Regions from separate parts of the Actinocorallia longicatena genome, predicted to be linked through region 2. Evidence: riboswitches for the same ligand, from Rfam matches in the RefSeq annotation. Region 2 holds a riboswitch; the other holds the start of a gene.

Region 1 (7,890 bases), on a different contig from region 2:
ATGACCTCTACGCGATAGCCGTCGGGGACGAGCAGCAGATCCGCCAGGCGGCCGCTCGCCCATAGGGAATAGGCGGTCTCCGGCAAGGCGAGAGTGTCCAAGCCCTTGATTCGGACTTTCGTCACTTTCTGCTCCTCATCCCTCACGATCGGCTCCCGGTCATCGTAGGGAAATCCTCTCACCAGGGTAGACGCAGCGTCAGAAATCCTCGTCGAAGGAGACGGAGCCCTCCACGGCGACCTGGTAGGCGGAGACGCGGCGCTCGAAGAAGTTGGAGAGTTCCTGGACGTCCTGGAGTTCCATGAAGCCGAAGGGGTTGGGGGTGCCGTAGCGGCGGGGCATGCCGAGGCGGGCGAGGCGCTGGTCGGCGACGTACTCGAGGTAGGAGCGCATGTCGGCGGAGCTCATGCCGGGCAGGCCGTCGCCGCACAGGTCGTGGGCGAAGGCCAGTTCGGCGGCGACGGCCTCTTCGAGCATCTCGGTGACCTGGACGGTCAGCTTGTCGTCGAAGAGGGACGGTTCCTCCCGGCGGACGGTGTCGACCACGGCGAAGGCGAAGTCCATGTGCATGGACTCGTCGCGGAAGACCCAGTTCGTCCCGGAGGCGAGGCCGTTGAGCAGCCCGCGGTCGCGCAGCCAGTAGACGTAGGCGAAGGCGCCGTAGAAGAAGAGGCCCTCGATGCACGCGGCGAAGCAGATGAGGTTCAGCAGGAAAGCGCGGCGGTCCTCCGCGGTGGTCAGCTCGTCGAGGCTCGAGATCGTGCCGATCCACTTGAAGCAGAACTCGCCCTTGGCCCGGATCGAGGGGATGTGCTCGATCGCGGCGAACGCCTGGACGCGCTCGGCGTCGTCGGTGAGGTAGGTGTCGAGGAGCGTCAGGTAGAACTGGACGTGCACGGCCTCCTCGAAGAGCTGCCGCGACAGGTAGAGCCGCGCCTCGGGGCTGTTGATGTGCTTGTACAGGTTCAGCACGAGGTTGTTGGCGACGATCGAGTCGCCGGTGGCGAAGAACGCGACGAGCCGCTTGACCAGATGGAGCTCGTCGGCGTTCAGCTTGGAGAGGTCGGCCAGGTCGGAGGCCAGGTCGACCTCCTCGACCGTCCAGGTGTTGCGGATGGCCGCCCGGTAGCGCTCGTAGAAGTCGGGGTAGCGCATGGGCCGCAGGGTCAGGTCCATGCCGGGGTCGAGCAGGCCGCTCCGGCGGGTGGTGCTCACGTGCAGGCCTCGCAGATCTCGGGGTTCTCCAGGGAACAGGCGACGTCGGCGGCGGCCGTCGTCACCGTGGTCTGGGCGATGGTCTGGGCGATGCGCGTCGCGGGGCGCGAGCGCAGGTAGTAGGTGGTCTTCAGGCCGGCCTTCCAGGCGTAGGCGTACATCGACGAGAGCTTGCCGATGGTCGGGGAGGCCATGAAGAGGTTCAGCGACTGGGACTGGTCGATGAACGGGGTGCGGGCGGCGGCCAGGTCGATGAGGGCCTTCTGCGGGAGCTCCCACGCGGTCCGGTAGAGGGACTTGAGGGCGTCGTCGAGGACGGGGACGTCCTGCACCGAGCCCTCGGCGCGCTTGACGGCGTCGCGGATCTCGGGGATCCACAGGCCCTCGGCCCGGAGGTCGCGGACCAGGTACTTGTTGATCTGGAGGAACTCGCCTGACAGGGTCTCGCGCTTGAACACGTTGGAGACCTGCGGCTCGATGCACTCGTAGCAGCCCGCGATGGAGGCGATCGTCGCGGTCGGGGCGATCGCGCACAGCAGCGAGTTGCGCAGGCCGGTCTCCGCGACGCGGGCGCGCAGGGCGTCCCACTTCGGGCCGGCGCCCGCGCCAAAGTGGTCGGGGTGCAGGACGCCGCCCGCGGCCCGGGTCCGGGCGTAGGCCGGGTGGGCGCCGAGCTCCTCGGCCAGGTCGGCGGAGGTGGCGTAGGCGGCCAGCGCGATCTCCTCCTGGATCGCCGTCGACAGCGCGAGGGCCTCGGGGGAGTCGAACGGCAGCCGCAGGGTGAAGAAGACGTCGGCGAGGCCCATCACGCCGAGGCCGACCGGACGCCACTTGCGGTTCGCGGCTTCGGCCTGCGGGGTCGGGTAGAAGCCGCGGTCGATGGTCCGGTCGAGGAAGCGGACGGCCGTCCGGACGGTCTCGGCCAGCCGTGTGAAGTCGAAGCCGTCCTCGGTGACGTGCCGGGCCAGGTTGACCGAGCCGAGGTTGCAGACGGCCGTCTCGCCGTCGCTGGTGACCTCGAGGATCTCGGTGCACAGGTTCGACAGGTGGACGACGTTCCCGCGCTCGGCCGTCTGGTTGCAGGCGCGGTTGGCGGCGTCCTTGAAGGTCATCCAGCCGTTGCCGGTCTGGGCGAGCGTGCGCATCATGCGGCCGTAGAGCTGCCGCGCGGGGAGCTGCCGGGTGAACCGGCCCTCGGCCTCGGCCCCGCGGTAGGCGGCGTCGAACTCCTCGCCCCACAGGTCGACCAGCTCCGGGACGCTGTTCGGGTCGAACAGCGACCAGACGCCGTCGGCCTCGACGCGCCGCATGAACTCGTCGGGGATCCAGTTGGCGAGGTTGAGGTTGTGGGTGCGGCGCTGCTCCTCGCCGGTGTTGTCGCGCAGTTCGAGGAACTCCTCGATGTCGGCGTGCCACGGCTCGAGGTAGACGCAGGCCGCGCCCTTGCGGCGGCCCCCCTGGTTGACGGCGGCGACGGAGGAGTCGAGGGTGCGCAGCCACGGGACGATGCCGTTGGAGTGGCCGTTGGTGCCGCGGATGAGCGAGCCGCGCGAGCGGATCCGCGACCAGGAGATGCCGATCCCGCCGGCGTACTTGCTCAGCCGCGCGACCTGGCCGTACCGCTCGTAGATGGACTCCAGCTCGTCCTTGGGGGAGTCGAGCAGGAAGCAGGAGGAGAGCTGGGCGCGGCGGGCGCCGGAGTTGAACAGGGTCGGCGAGGACGGCAGGTACTCCAGGCGCGACATCAGCCCGTACAGGCGGGCGGCGTCGGCGACGGTGTCGGACAGCCCGCAGGCCACGCGCAGCATGAAGTACTGCGGACGCTCGATGACGTTCCGGGTGGTGGGGTGGCGCAGCAGGTACCGGTCGTAGACGGTGCGCAGCCCGAAGTACTCGAACCGGTCATCGGCCGTGTCGTCGACGAGGGCGTCGAGCCCGGCGGCGTTGGCGGCGACGAAAGCGGCGGTGACGTCGTTGAGCAGGCCCTCGGCATGGGCGAGAGCGACGGAGGAGGAGAAGGAGACGGCGCCCTCCGCGGCGGCCTCGTCCCTGATCAGCTCGGCCAGGAGCGCGGCGGCGGTGCGCGAGGCCTCCGGGTCGACGGCGACCTGGGCGGCGGCCTCACGGATGGCCAGCTCGCGGTCGGGCGCTGTGATCGTCAAGGTGTGGATCCCTTCTCCGGGCACGCGGAAAGCAGGGATCACCTGCCCACCGTGCCTTCCCTCGAGGCGTCATGGACTGCGGGCCTGCGGACAGGCCTGCGGCGCGGGCAGGTCTTCGGACTCAGGAGCCTCCTACCGGCCGTCGCTTCACTGACGGCTTTCGTTCTCCTTCACCGCTGCGGGGCAGTCACAGGTTCGCACTGTGTTCCCTCTTAGCCACTCCCTGCCGGGAAGCGGACCAGCGCCAGAGCAGACCCTACATGTGGGGGCTGTGGACGTCACATCGTCCAGATGTTGGGCGTGTCACGTCAGCCTGTGAAGGTCTCATGAACGTTAGGAATGGATGCGTTTCTTACCGATATGGTGACGCAACCCTTACCGCCAATTTCGAGGTATTCCATGCCGATCTGGGGGATGGTTCTCTCTGCGCTCGCGGAGATCCGGGTCGGAAAGATCCGGGTCATTCTCTCGGGCTTCTGCGTGGCCTGCCTCGTCGCCACGGTCACCCTGGTCACGGCGGTCGCGGGGCTGACCCAGCAGGCCGCTCAGAAGTACTTCGAGCAGCAGACCGGACGGCCGGGAACGCTGCAGATGTATGTCGGATTCGGCGGGGACGACAACGGCCCGAAACCGGCGGACCCGCGGGGGCTCGCCGACATGCGCGAGGGGCTGAAGCGCTACGACATCCTCTTCAGCGCGCTGTCCACCTCCGAGGAGGGGCAGGTCCGGGTGCCCGGCGGACGGGTCTTCCGGGGCGCCTCGAACGAGGGCCCGCCGGCCTTCCAGTTCGTCGGCTCCGACTCCGCGCTCAGCCGGATCAGGAACCTGAAACTCATCGGCGGCCGCTGGCTGAGCCCGACCGACGACCGGCGCCTCGAACCGTCGCTCGTGGTCACCAAGGGGTTCCTCGCCAAGACCGGCATCCCGCGGACGAGCGCCCTCGGCTCGCCGGTCGAGCTCGCCGCCGGGAACCTGTGGGTGAAGGGGCGGATCGTCGGCGTCCTCGACATCGGCGAGGAGGCCGTCACCGACTTCAACGGCCAGATCCCGCAGGTGTACCTGCCGTTCGCGGCGATGACGCGGCTGGGGATGCCGATGCAGAACACGCAGTTCGTGCTGCGGGTGCCGCCCGAGCGGGCCAAGCAGGTCAGCGCCAGGCTGCGGGCGGACGCGAAGAGCTGGACCGGCGTCACCGACATGGGCATCGACCGGCAGTACGGCGACTTCGGCGTGATCAGCGGAAAGCTGCGGCTGCTCATGTACGGGGTCGCGGTCGCGATGCTGGCCCTCGGCTCGCTGCCCGTCCTGGTGCTCGGCATCTTCGCGGTCCGGCAGCGGCGCAGTGAGTTCGGGGTGCACCGGTGCTTCGGCGCCACCGGCTCCGACCTGTTCCTGACCGTGCTGCTCGAGGCGCTCATCACCTGCTCCGTCGCCGGACTGGCGGGAGTGCTCGGCGCCTTCCTGATCTCGGGCAAGGTCACCGACCTGGTGCTGCGGCGGCAGTACTTCGGCGGCACCGCCATCGACACGTCGTTCCCGTGGGAGGCCGCGCAGCTCGGGCTGGGCGTCGCGGTCTGCGTGGGTGTCTTCACCGGACTGATCCCCGCCTGGCGGGCGATGCAGCGGTCCGTCATCCGGGCTATCCGGGCTTAAGGGGAATCATGGGACTGGGAATCTGGGGCAACCGCGCGGGCAAGGCGGTGATCCTCCTGGCCGTCGCCGGGGTCGTCGGCGCCACCGGGTACCTCGCCGGGCACGGGGCCGCCGCGCCGCGGCCGGTCGTCGAGTCGCTGCCGGAGCCGGACTTCGCGCCGAGGGTCATCACGGTGAAGAACGGGTCGATCACCTCCCGCCTGGTGCTGGACGCCACGATCGCCGCCGAGCCCGCCGTCCCGGTGCTGCCGGAGAAGGACGGCACCGTCACCAAGGTCTTCGCGAAGGCGGGGCAGTACGTCGGCAGGGGCGAGGCCGTCGTCCAGTTCACCTACACGCCCGAGGCCGTCGTGCCCGCCGATCCGAAGAAGAAGCCGAAGACGCCCAAGCCGCAGACGCTCTACCTGCGGGCGACCGCGACCGGCAAGGTCACCGATCTCAACGCCCATGTCGGCTCCTCGGTGAGCGCGGGCGAGGCGGCCTTCTCCGTCGACGTCGGCCGCTTCCGGGCCGTCGCGACCGTCGAGAGCAAGAACGTCTACAAGCTCTACAACGAGCCCGAGTCGATCAAGCTGAAGATCGACCACGGCCCGGCGCCGTTCCGGTGCGCGCTGATCGACTACGGGGCGGGCGTGGGCGGCAAGGCCGACGACGAGAACGGCAAGAAGGGCATGGACGGCGGCGAGAGCGGGACCGAGGTCCAGGTCACCTGCCGGATCCCGCGGGCCAAGCGCGTCTTCGCCGGGCTGCCGGCCAAGATGTCGATCCTCACCGACAGGTCGTCGCGCGTCCCGGTCGTGCCGCTGTCGGCCGTCCTCGGGCAGTCGGGCACCGGCTTCGTGACGGTCGTCGACGGCGGGAAGCAGGAGCGCCGCCGGGTCGAGCTCGGCCTCAACGACGGAAGCATGGTCGAGATCCGCGACGGTCTGGAGGTGGGCGAGAAGATCCTCGACCGTGCCCCCGAGGACACCGCCTTCGCGGGACCCGGCGACGCCGTTCCCGACGACCGGAGCAAGAACGGCCCGGTCATCATGGGCCCGGGGCAGCCGTGACGCTCCCCGCCGCCGACGCCTCCGCGCCCCAGCACGCCGCCGAACCGGCCGTCCAGGTCACCGGGGTCACCAAGCGCTTCAAGCTGCGCGGCCGCAGGGACCCCCTGGTCGTCCTCGACGACATCCATCTGACGGTCCCGAGCGGCGGCAGCGTCGCCATCGTCGGCCTGTCCGGCGCGGGCAAGTCCACCCTGCTGAACATCCTCGGCCTGCTGGACCGTCCCGACGAGGGCACGATCACGGTCTTCGGCACCGACACCACCCGGCTCCCCGAACGCCAGCGCGCCTCCCTGCGCGGGAAGACGATCGGCTTCGTCTTCCAGCAGCTCAACCTGCTGTCCGGCCGCTCGGCCCGGCAGCAGGTGGCCGTCCCGCTGCTCTACGAGGGCGGCCGGGCGCTGCGGCGGCGCGGCGAACTCGCCGATGAGGCGCTCACCCGGGTGGGCCTCGGCGAGCGGCTCCACTCGAAGGTCTCCGAGCTGTCGGGCGGTGAGCAGCAGCGCGTCGCGATCGCCCGCGCCCTCATCCGCGACCCGCGGCTGATCCTCGCCGACGAGCCGACCGGCGCCCTCGACCCGGTGACCGCGGGCCAGGTCATGGACCTGCTGTTCGCCACCGCGAGGGAGGACGGCCGGGCGCTCATCCTCGTCACCCACGACCACGCCCTGGCCCGCCGTGCCGACGCCGTCCACGTCCTCGACGCCGGCCGCCTCGCCCTCGACGAGAACTGACCCACGACGAGAACTGACCCACGACGAGGGCTGACCCACGACGAACGCGAGGAGCCCGCACCCCTCTTCGGGTGCGGGCTCCTCGCGGGTCCGGAACTAGTGGGAGGCGCGGGCCTTCTTGGGGAGCAGGAAGCCGATCGCGAAGGCGGCGGCGGCCAGGCCGATCGCCCAGAGCGTGACCTGCTCGGCGGCGTGCAGCCCGTTGACGGAGGGGGAGCCGGGGACCAGGAAGCGGTTGAAGAATACGGTGCCGAGGGCGGCGACGCCCAGGGCGGCGGCGAGCTGCTGGACCGACTCCAGGGCGCCCGCGGCCGACCCGACCTCGTGGTCGGCGATCTCGCCCATGATGATGTCGAACATCGGGACGAAGATCATTCCCATTCCGGTCCCGCCGACCAGGAACGGCAGGGCGAGCGGCCAGGCCGAGACCTCGACGCCCCGCGTCTTGAGGATCGCGTAGACGCCGGCCATGCCGAGCGCCATCAGGGCCAGGCCGAGGTGGAGGACCTTGCGGCCCAGGTTCGGGTTCATCGCCCCGGCCGCCGAGCCGACGAACGCGCCCAGCGCCCAGGGGGCCATCGCGACGCTGGCGCCGATCGGGGTGTAGCCGAGGGCGAGCTGGAGCAGGAAGCCGACCGCGATCATGAAGCCCATGATCGAGATGAAGAAGGCGATGACGAACACGACGCCGGAGGAGTAGGAGCGGCGGCCGAAGACCGAGAGCTCGACGAGCGGCTTGCGGCCGGAGCGGCCCCGGCGGATCTGGTGGACGGCGAAGACGGCCAGGACCAGCACCGAGGCGGCGAGCATCGCGAAGATCCAGGCGGGCCAGCCGTGCTCACGACCCTGGACGAGCGGGTAGACCAGCAGGGTCATCCCGGTGGCCGCGATCAGCATCCCGGCGACGTCCAGGCCGCCGGTGCGGTCACCGGTGCTGCGCGGAAGGGCGATCCGGCCCGCGATCAGGGCGAACGCGCCGAGCGGGATGTTGATGAGGAAGATGCCGCGCCAGTCCGTCCCGAACGCGTCGAGCTTGATCAGCAGACCGGCCACGATCGGGCCGAGGATGGTCGCCAG
Region 2 (7,890 bases):
CGTACCAGGCGAGGGTGGTGAAGGCGTCCGAGCCGTAGGCCTCGGCCGTGAAAACCGAGTCGTAACCCTGCCGTTCGGCGGCGAGCACCGTCTCGGTGGCGTCCTCCGGGTTGCGCTGCCAGTAGCCGACGTTGATCCCGAGCTTCACGGTTCTGTCTCCTCCAGTACGGGTGTACTGGAGATTAGAACACGTTCTAGTTAGCCGTGAAGACCCTGGACGAACTTGGTGAACTCGGAACGGTTGATCATCAGCATGGGTCCGTCGGGGTTCTTCGAATCGCGGATCGCGCGACCGCCCTCGGGCAGCGCGGCGACCTCAACGCACTGGTCTCCGCTACCGCTGTGAGTGGACTTGCGCCAGGTGAGTTCGACCACGGAACTACTCCTTTGCCGCCTCGGCGATCAGCCGGACGGATTGTGCGGGTGAAAGCGCCTCGTTCTCGATGCGCTCGAACCGGTTCCTATGTTGGGTTATTGCCTCTGCGCTCTCCACGTACACGTCGCCCATGGTCCCTTCTACATAGGCGATATCCGGGTCCGCGGGGTCCGAGAACGACAGGATCGTGAATCTCCCGTCGAGCCCCGCGTGCGCACCCTGCGCGTACGGGAGGACCTGGATGGTGACGTTCGGCCGTTCGGCCGCCGTCGCCAGATGGGAGAGCTGGTCCCGCATCACCTCCTCACCACCGATCGGCCGCCGGATGGCGGCCTCGTCGAGAACGACGTGCAGCTTCGGCGCGCCGTCGCGGTCGAGCAGGGCCTGGCGCTGCTTGCGCGCGTGCATCCGGCGCTCCACGTCGGCGGCGCTCGGCAGCATCCGCCCGGCCTCGATGACCGCCCGCATGTAGGCCTCGGTCTGCAACAGGCCGTGGATGAGCTGGGCGTCCCAGGCGCGGATCTCCGAGGACTCGTCCTCGAGGCCGACGTATGTGCCGTTGAAGACGTCGACGTACGCGGTCCACCAGCCCATCTGGCGTGCCTCGCGCGACAGCGTCAGCAGCGCGTCCCGGTCGGGGCTCGGCACCCCGTAGAGGTCGAGGAGCTCGGCCACGTCACGCGGACGGGTCTGCCCGGTCTCCAGCCGGGAGACGGTCGCGCGCGACCAGCCGAGGCGGTCGGCGACATCCTGCAGGGTCAGCCCCTGCAATTCTCGCAGGCGGCGCAATTCCCGCGCGAGCCTGCGGCCTCGCACGGTCGGACGGTAAGTCATGTGACGAGTGTGCTGCCGAATGCGCCGTGATTGGTGAGAAACCAAGAATCTTCGGCAAGTCGGTTGCGATGGTGGGAATCTCACGGGAGATTGTCTTTCGTGACGGCACGGGGACCGGCTGTAGTTTTCATGCTGGCGAAAGGGCGGCAAGTGGAGCTCGCAGAAGGCCTCGGACGTTCGTGGACCTGGGTGCTGCCACCCGACGCGACCTGTGCCGGAGCCGCAAGGCGGCATCTTCGGCAGGCGCTGAGTGATCTGGGTGTGCCCGGGGACACAGCCTCGGACGCGGCACTGATGGCGAGCGAACTCGCCACCAACGCCCATCAGCACGCTCCGGCGCACCCACCGCACGAGCTGTGGCTCTACTTCGTCGACGAATACGAGTTCTGCTGCGCCGTGTTCGACGGGATGGCCGCCCGTGACCAGGAACTCGACGTCGACAGGGGTGACTACGGGCGCGGCCTGTCGATTGTCGCGGAGCTGTCGAAGGGCCGCTGGGGGACCTCGCCGGCCCGCGCCCGCATGGACCCGCGCGTCCGCGGCAAGGCCGTCTGGTTCGTCTGCCCCCGCTGAGGAGCCTGCGCTCGCTGGAACACGACGGGACGATCACAGGGAGTCAGGCGCGCGGTTCCGCGAGCGCCTTCCCGGCGGCGAACAGGCGCAGAGGGCCGTCGCGGTTGACCAGGTGGTCGGCCGGGCGGTGGCGGATCGCCGCGGGGATCAGGCGGGCGGCCGCCCGGTTCGCCGACAGCATCGCCTGGAACGCGCGCTCGCGCCGCGGCGACCAGGGAACGCCCAGGGCGTCGCGCAGGCCGCGCGGCAGCAGGGCGCCGGCGGCCACCAGGTTGACCTGGCCGTAGGCCGCGCCGAGCGGGCGGGGCAGGCCGGGGGCCGACCGGCCCAGCTCGATCACCCGGAGCGCGGTCGGGGTCGCCCGCAGCTCCGTCCTCAGCACCCGGTCGAAGTAGCGGCGGAAGCCGGCGTAGGAGTCGGGACAGTAGCCCTCGGGCACGCCGCACGCGTGCGCGATGAGCTTCTGCTCCTGGTAGAAGGTCTCGCGGACGTCCTCCCGCAGCCGTCCGAAGGCCAGCTCGAACACGGTGATCTGGCCGTGGACCAGCGTCGCCCACACCCACAGCAGCAGCTCGGGATCGAGCGCCCGGTAGGGGATGCCCTCGTCGCTGAAGCCCCGGACGCGCTCGTGCACCCGGCGCAGCCGCTCGGCCTGCCGCCGCGACACCTCGGGACGGGCGTAGGCCAGCTTCAGCTGCACGTCGAGGGTGCGCCAGAGCCGCGCGAACGGATCGGACTCGAACTCCGAGTACCGCGCGACCCCGGCCGCGACCAGCGGATGGCAGACCTGCAGCAGGAGGGTCGGCGCCGCCGCGAGGCCGAGGACGGGTTCACGGCCGACGGTCCAGGAGACGTCGCCCCTGCGGAAGGGAAGGGTGTCGCGCATGCCGCACCTCGCGTAAGCGTTCACTTATGAACGATGGTAGGCCGGACCGGCGCTCCGGTGAAGAGCTGTGGCATGCTCATGACGGCGCGAATCGGAGGAACCCGGTGGGAATCCGGGGCTGTCCCGCAACTGTGACCAGGGAGATCCTGGGAGTCAGGAACTCCTTCGCGCCGTTTCGTGGTCGATCGGGCGAGGAGACCCGGTCCCGGAAAGGACGTCGTGACGCCGTATCCGTTCTCCGCCGTCGTCGGCATGGACGATCTCAAGCTGGCCCTGCTCGTCAACGCCGTGTCGCCGTCCGTGGGCGGGGTGCTCGTGCGCGGCGAGAAGGGGACGGCCAAGTCGACGATCGTCCGGGCGCTGGCCTCGCTGCTGCCGTCGATCGCGGTGGTGCCGGGCTGCCGGTTCGCCTGCGACCCGGCGGCACCCGACCCCGAGTGCCCGGACGGCCCCCACGAGGAGGGGCCCGGCGCCGTGCGTCCGGCGCGGCTGGTGGAGCTGCCGGTCGGGGCGTCGGAGGACCGGCTGACCGGCTCGCTCGATCTGGAGCGCGCGCTCACCGAGGGGGTCAAGGCCTACGAGCCGGGCCTGCTGGCGGGGGCGCACCGGGGCGTGCTCTACGTCGACGAGGTCAACCTGCTGCACGACCATCTCGTGGACCTGCTGCTCGACGCCGCCGCGATGGGCCGCTCGTTCGTGGAGCGCGAGGGGGTCTCGGTCCGGCATGCGGCACGGTTCCTGCTGGTCGGGACGATGAACCCGGAGGAGGGCGAGCTGCGGCCGCAGCTCCTCGACCGGTTCGGGCTGACCGTCGAGGTCGCCGCGACCCGCGAGCCCGCCGAACGGGCCGAGGTCGTGCGGCGACGGCTGCGCTACGAGGAGGACCCCGCCCGGTTCGCCGTCGCCTTCGAGGGCGCCGAGCACGGGCTCGGGGAGCGGATCGCCGCGGCCCGCGCCCTGCTGCCCTCGGTCGTGCTCGGCGACAGGGCGCTGCGGGCGATCACCGCGGTGTGCGCCGGATTCGAGGTCGACGGGCTGCGCGCCGACCTGGTCACCGCGCGGGCCGCGCTCGCGCTGGCGGCCTGGCACGGCCGGACCTCGGTGACCCGCGAGGACGTCCGGCAGGCGGCCGGGCTCGCGCTGCCGCACCGCCGCCGCCGCGACCCGTTCGACGCGCCGGGACTGGACGAGGCCAAGCTCGACGCGCTGCTCGACGAGCACGACTTCGAGCCCGAACCCGAACCCGAACCAGAGCCGGAGGGCACCCCGCCGGACGGCGGCGGCACGGAACCCGAGGACGGCGGAGGACCGGGCGAGGACGGCGCGGATTCCGGCCCGTCCCGCGACGACGGCACGGAAGGCCGGGACGGCGGCCGTCCCCCCGCCGGCCAGGACGCGGCGGATGAGGCCGGTCACAGCGGTGCGGGTGAGGGCGTGGTGGCGGCGCCCGGCGGGGTGTTCAGGCCGCGCCTGTTCACCGTCGACGGCATCGGGGAGGGCGCACCGGGCCGCAGGTCCAAGGCGCGCAGCCCCTACGGCCGGGTGTCGGGGGCGGTGCCGGGCGCACGGGGACTGCACCTGACCGCGACCCTGCGCGCCGCCGCCCCGCACCAGCGGGCGCGCGGCCGGGACGGCCGGGGCCTGGTCATCGCGGGGGAGGACCTGCGGCGTGCGGTCCGGGAGGGCCGCGAGGGCAATCTCGTGCTGTTCGTCGTGGACGCGAGCGGCTCGATGGCGGCGCGCCGCCGGATGACGGCCGTCAAGGGCGCGGCGCTGTCCCTGCTCATGGACGCCTACCAGCGGCGCGACAAGATCGGGCTGATCACGTTCCGGGGGACGTCGGCCGAGCTCGCGCTGCCGCCCACGTCGTCGGTCGAGGCGGGGGCGCGGCGGCTGGAGCGGCTGCCGACCGGCGGCAGGACCCCGCTCACCGCGGGGCTGCTGCGGGCCGCCGAGGTGCTGCGCGTGGAGCGGCTGCGCGACCCGTCCCGGCGGGCGCTGCTCGTGCTGGTCACCGACGGCAGGGCCACCCACGGCCCCGACCCGCTGCTGGCCGCGCCGCTGCTGGCGGGCGTGCGGACCGTCGTCGTGGACTGCGAGACGGGGCCGGTGCGGCTGGGTCTCGCGGCCCGGCTCGGGGCCGGGCTCGGCGCCGAGGTCGTCCCGCTGGACGGTCTCGACGCGCTCGCGGGCGTGGTGCGGCGTTCGCGCCGCGCGGCCTGACGTCTTTTCTTCTTCTGCGAGAGGTGACCGGAGATGCCGCAGGGTAAGCCGGAGTATGTGCCCGAGGACGGGCTGACGACGCGTCAGCGCAGGAACCGGGCGCTGCTGATCGTCCACACCGGGCCGGGGAAGGGCAAGTCGACCGCGGCGTTCGGGCTGGCGCTGCGGGCCTGGAACCAGGGGTGGCCGGTCGGGGTCTTCCAGTTCGTGAAGTCGGCGAAGTGGCGGATCGGCGAGGAGCGGGCGCTGGTCGCGCTCGGGGCGTCCGGGGAGGGCGCGCCGGTCGACTGGCACAAGATGGGAGAGGGATGGTCGTGGATCCAGCGGCCCGGCAGCGAGGAGGACCACGCCGCCGACGCCCGCGAGGGCTGGGAGCAGATCAAGCGTGATCTCGCGGCGGAGAAGTACGGCATGTATGTGCTCGACGAGTTCACCTACCCGATGAAGTGGGGCTGGGTGGACGTCGAGGAGGTCGTCGCGGTGCTGCGCGACCGGCCCGGACGCCAGCATGTCGTGATCACCGGCCGCGACGCCGATCCGCGCCTGGTGGAGGCCGCCGATCTGGTCACCGAGATGACGAAGGTGAAGCACCCCATGGACCAGGGCCAGAAGGGCCAGCGGGGCATCGAGTGGTAGGGATTCCGCGCCTGGTCGTCGCCGCGCCCGCCTCGGGCGGCGGCAAGACCACCGTGGCGACCGGGCTGATGGCCGCGTTCAGCGCGCGGGGCCTGGCGGTCTCCCCGCACAAGGTCGGGCCCGACTACATCGATCCGGGCTACCACTCGCTGGCGACGGGGCGTCCGGGGCGCAACCTCGACCCCTACCTGACGTCCGAGGAGCTGATCGGGCCGCTGTTCCTGCACGGAGCCGCCGGGGCGGACATCGCGGTCGTCGAGGGGGTCATGGGGCTGTACGACGGGGCCGTCGGGCAGGGCGACTTCGCCTCGACCGCGCATGTCGCCAAGCTGCTGCGGGCGCCGGTCGTGCTGGTGGTCGACGCCTCCTCGGCGGCGCGGTCCATCGCGGCGGTCGTCCACGGGTTCATGACCTTCGACTCCGGTTCCGAGGGCAGGGTGCGGCTCGGCGGGGTGATCCTCAACCGGATCGGCTCCGACCGGCACGAGGAGATCTGCCGGGAGGCCGTCGAGGCGCTGGGCGTCCCGGTGCTGGGGGTGCTGCGCCGCCATGACGGCATCGCCACGCCGTCCCGGCACCTCGGGCTGATCCCCGTCGCCGAACGGCACGCCGACGCGGTGGAGACCGTCGCGCGGCTGGGCGGGCTCATCGCGGAGACCTGCGACCTGGACGCCCTGCTGGAGCTGGCGCACGGCGCGCCACCGCTGACCGTGCGGCCGTGGTCGGCCGGGGACGCCGTCGAAGCCGGTCCGGGCCGCCCGGTCGTGGCCGTCGCGGGCGGTCCCGCCTTCACGTTCGGGTACGCCGAGCAGGTCGAGTTGCTGCGGGCCGCGGGCGCCGAGGTCGTGACGTTCGACCCGCTGCGCGAGGAGCGTCTCCCCGAGGGGGCGGGCGGCCTGGTGATCGGCGGCGGGTTTCCCGAGGTGTACGCCTCCGAGCTGGCCGCCAACCGGGCGCTGCTGGCGGAGGTCGGACGGTTCTCCGGCGCGGTCTACGCCGAGTGCGCCGGGCTGCTGTACCTGACGAAGGCGCTCGACGGGGTCCCGCTGGCCGGGGTCGTGGACGCCTCGGCGGAGATGACGGCACGGCTGACGCTCGGCTACCGGAGCGCGGTGGCCGTCGCGGACTCGGTCGTCGCACGGGCGGGGGAGCGGGTGCGGGGCCATGAGTTCCACCGGACGGCGGTGACCCCCGGCCGCGGCGGCGTCGCCGCCTGGCAGTGGAGCACCGAGGGCGCCGAGGGCTTCGTCCAGGGGACGCTCCTGGCGTCCTACCTGCACCTGCACTGGGCGGGCACGCCCTGGTTCGCCCGCCGCTTCGCCGACGCCTGCGGGAGGACCTGATGAGCATCCGGGTGACCGTCGTCGGGATCGACGGCGGCGAGCCGTCCGGCGAGGCGCGCGCCGCGATCGACGCGGCGACCCTGGTCGTCGGCGGGCGCCGGAACCTCGAGCTGGCCGGGGTCCCGGACGGCGCGCGGACGGTGGTGCTCGGCGCCCTCGATCCGGCGTTCGAGGCGATCGGGGAGCACGAGGGCGCGGCCGTCGTGGTGGCCAGCGGCGACCCCGGGTTCTTCGGCATCGTGCGGGCGCTGCGCGAACGCGGCCTGCGGGTGAGCGTCGTCCCGGCGCTGTCGTCGGTCGCGCGGGCCTTCGCCCACGCGGGCATGAGCTGGGACGACGCGATGGTCGTCTCGGCGCACGGCCGGGAGCTGCGGCGGGCCGTCAACGTGTGCAGGGCGTTCGGGAAGGTCGCCGTGCTGACCGCTCCCGGCGCGGGCCCCGCGGAGCTTGCCCGCGAACTCCATCCGCAGACGCCGCGGACCTTCGTGGTCTGCGAGGACCTGGGCGGCCCGGACGAGCGGGTCACGGTCGTGCGGCCCGCCGAGGCGACCACCCGGCCGTGGCGCGACCCCAACATCGTGATCGTCTACGATCCGCGCCGGGCGGTCGGGCCGATGGGCTGGCTGGCCGGCGGGCGTCCGGGACCGGGTGCCTGGGCACTGCCGGAGGACGGTTTCGAGGCGCGGAACGGGCAGATCACCAAGGCCGAGGTCAGGGCCCTGGTCCTGGCACGGATCGGGCCGCGCGTCGGCGACCTGGTCTGGGACATCGGCGCGGGCAGCGGCTCGGTCGGCATCGAGTGCGCCCGGTTCGGCGCGGCCGTGATCGCGGTCGAGCGGGACGAGGAGTCGTGCGCCAGGATCCGGCGGAACGTCCAGGCCCACGGGGTCAAGGTGGCGGTCTCGCGCGGCACCGCCCCGGACGTCCTGCAGTACCTTCCCGATCCCGACACGGCCTTCGTCGGCGGCGGGGGGATGCCCGCGATCGAGGAGTGCGCCCGGCGGGCCCTGCGCACCACG

The links. A riboswitch is a leader RNA that binds a small molecule or an ion and turns the genes downstream of it on or off. The one in region 2 is predicted to bind cobalamin.
Region 1: another riboswitch for cobalamin. It lies ahead of ABD785_RS22150 (ribonucleoside-diphosphate reductase subunit alpha); the one in region 2 lies ahead of ABD785_RS29835 (magnesium chelatase subunit D family protein).

The regions. Positions count from the first base shown of each region.
Region 1 covers NZ_BAAAUV010000011.1:17,417-25,306, forward strand. Annotated here, with positions in the region: gene ABD785_RS22140 (Uma2 family endonuclease) at 1-146, opposite strand, end outside; gene ABD785_RS22145 (ribonucleotide-diphosphate reductase subunit beta) at 199-1,215, opposite strand; gene ABD785_RS22150 (ribonucleoside-diphosphate reductase subunit alpha) at 1,212-3,377, opposite strand; cobalamin riboswitch at 3,467-3,635, opposite strand; gene ABD785_RS22155 (ABC transporter permease) at 3,792-5,030, shown strand; gene ABD785_RS22160 (permuted SH3 domain-containing protein) at 5,039-6,082, shown strand; gene ABD785_RS22165 (ABC transporter ATP-binding protein) at 6,079-6,813, shown strand; gene ABD785_RS22170 (MFS transporter) at 6,910-7,890, opposite strand, start outside.
Region 2 covers NZ_BAAAUV010000019.1:143,159-151,048, reverse strand. Annotated here, with positions in the region: gene ABD785_RS29860 (LLM class F420-dependent oxidoreductase) at 1-148, opposite strand, end outside; gene ABD785_RS29855 (DUF397 domain-containing protein) at 199-375, opposite strand; gene ABD785_RS29850 (helix-turn-helix domain-containing protein) at 380-1,210, opposite strand; gene ABD785_RS29845 (ATP-binding protein) at 1,340-1,783, shown strand; gene ABD785_RS29840 (oxygenase MpaB family protein) at 1,827-2,669, opposite strand; adenosylcobalamin (AdoCbl) riboswitch at 2,740-2,877, shown strand; gene ABD785_RS29835 (magnesium chelatase subunit D family protein) at 2,922-4,892, shown strand; gene cobO (cob(I)yrinic acid a,c-diamide adenosyltransferase) at 4,926-5,528, shown strand; gene ABD785_RS29825 (cobyrinic acid a,c-diamide synthase CobB) at 5,522-6,871, shown strand; gene cbiE (precorrin-6y C5,15-methyltransferase (decarboxylating) subunit CbiE) at 6,871-7,890, shown strand, end outside.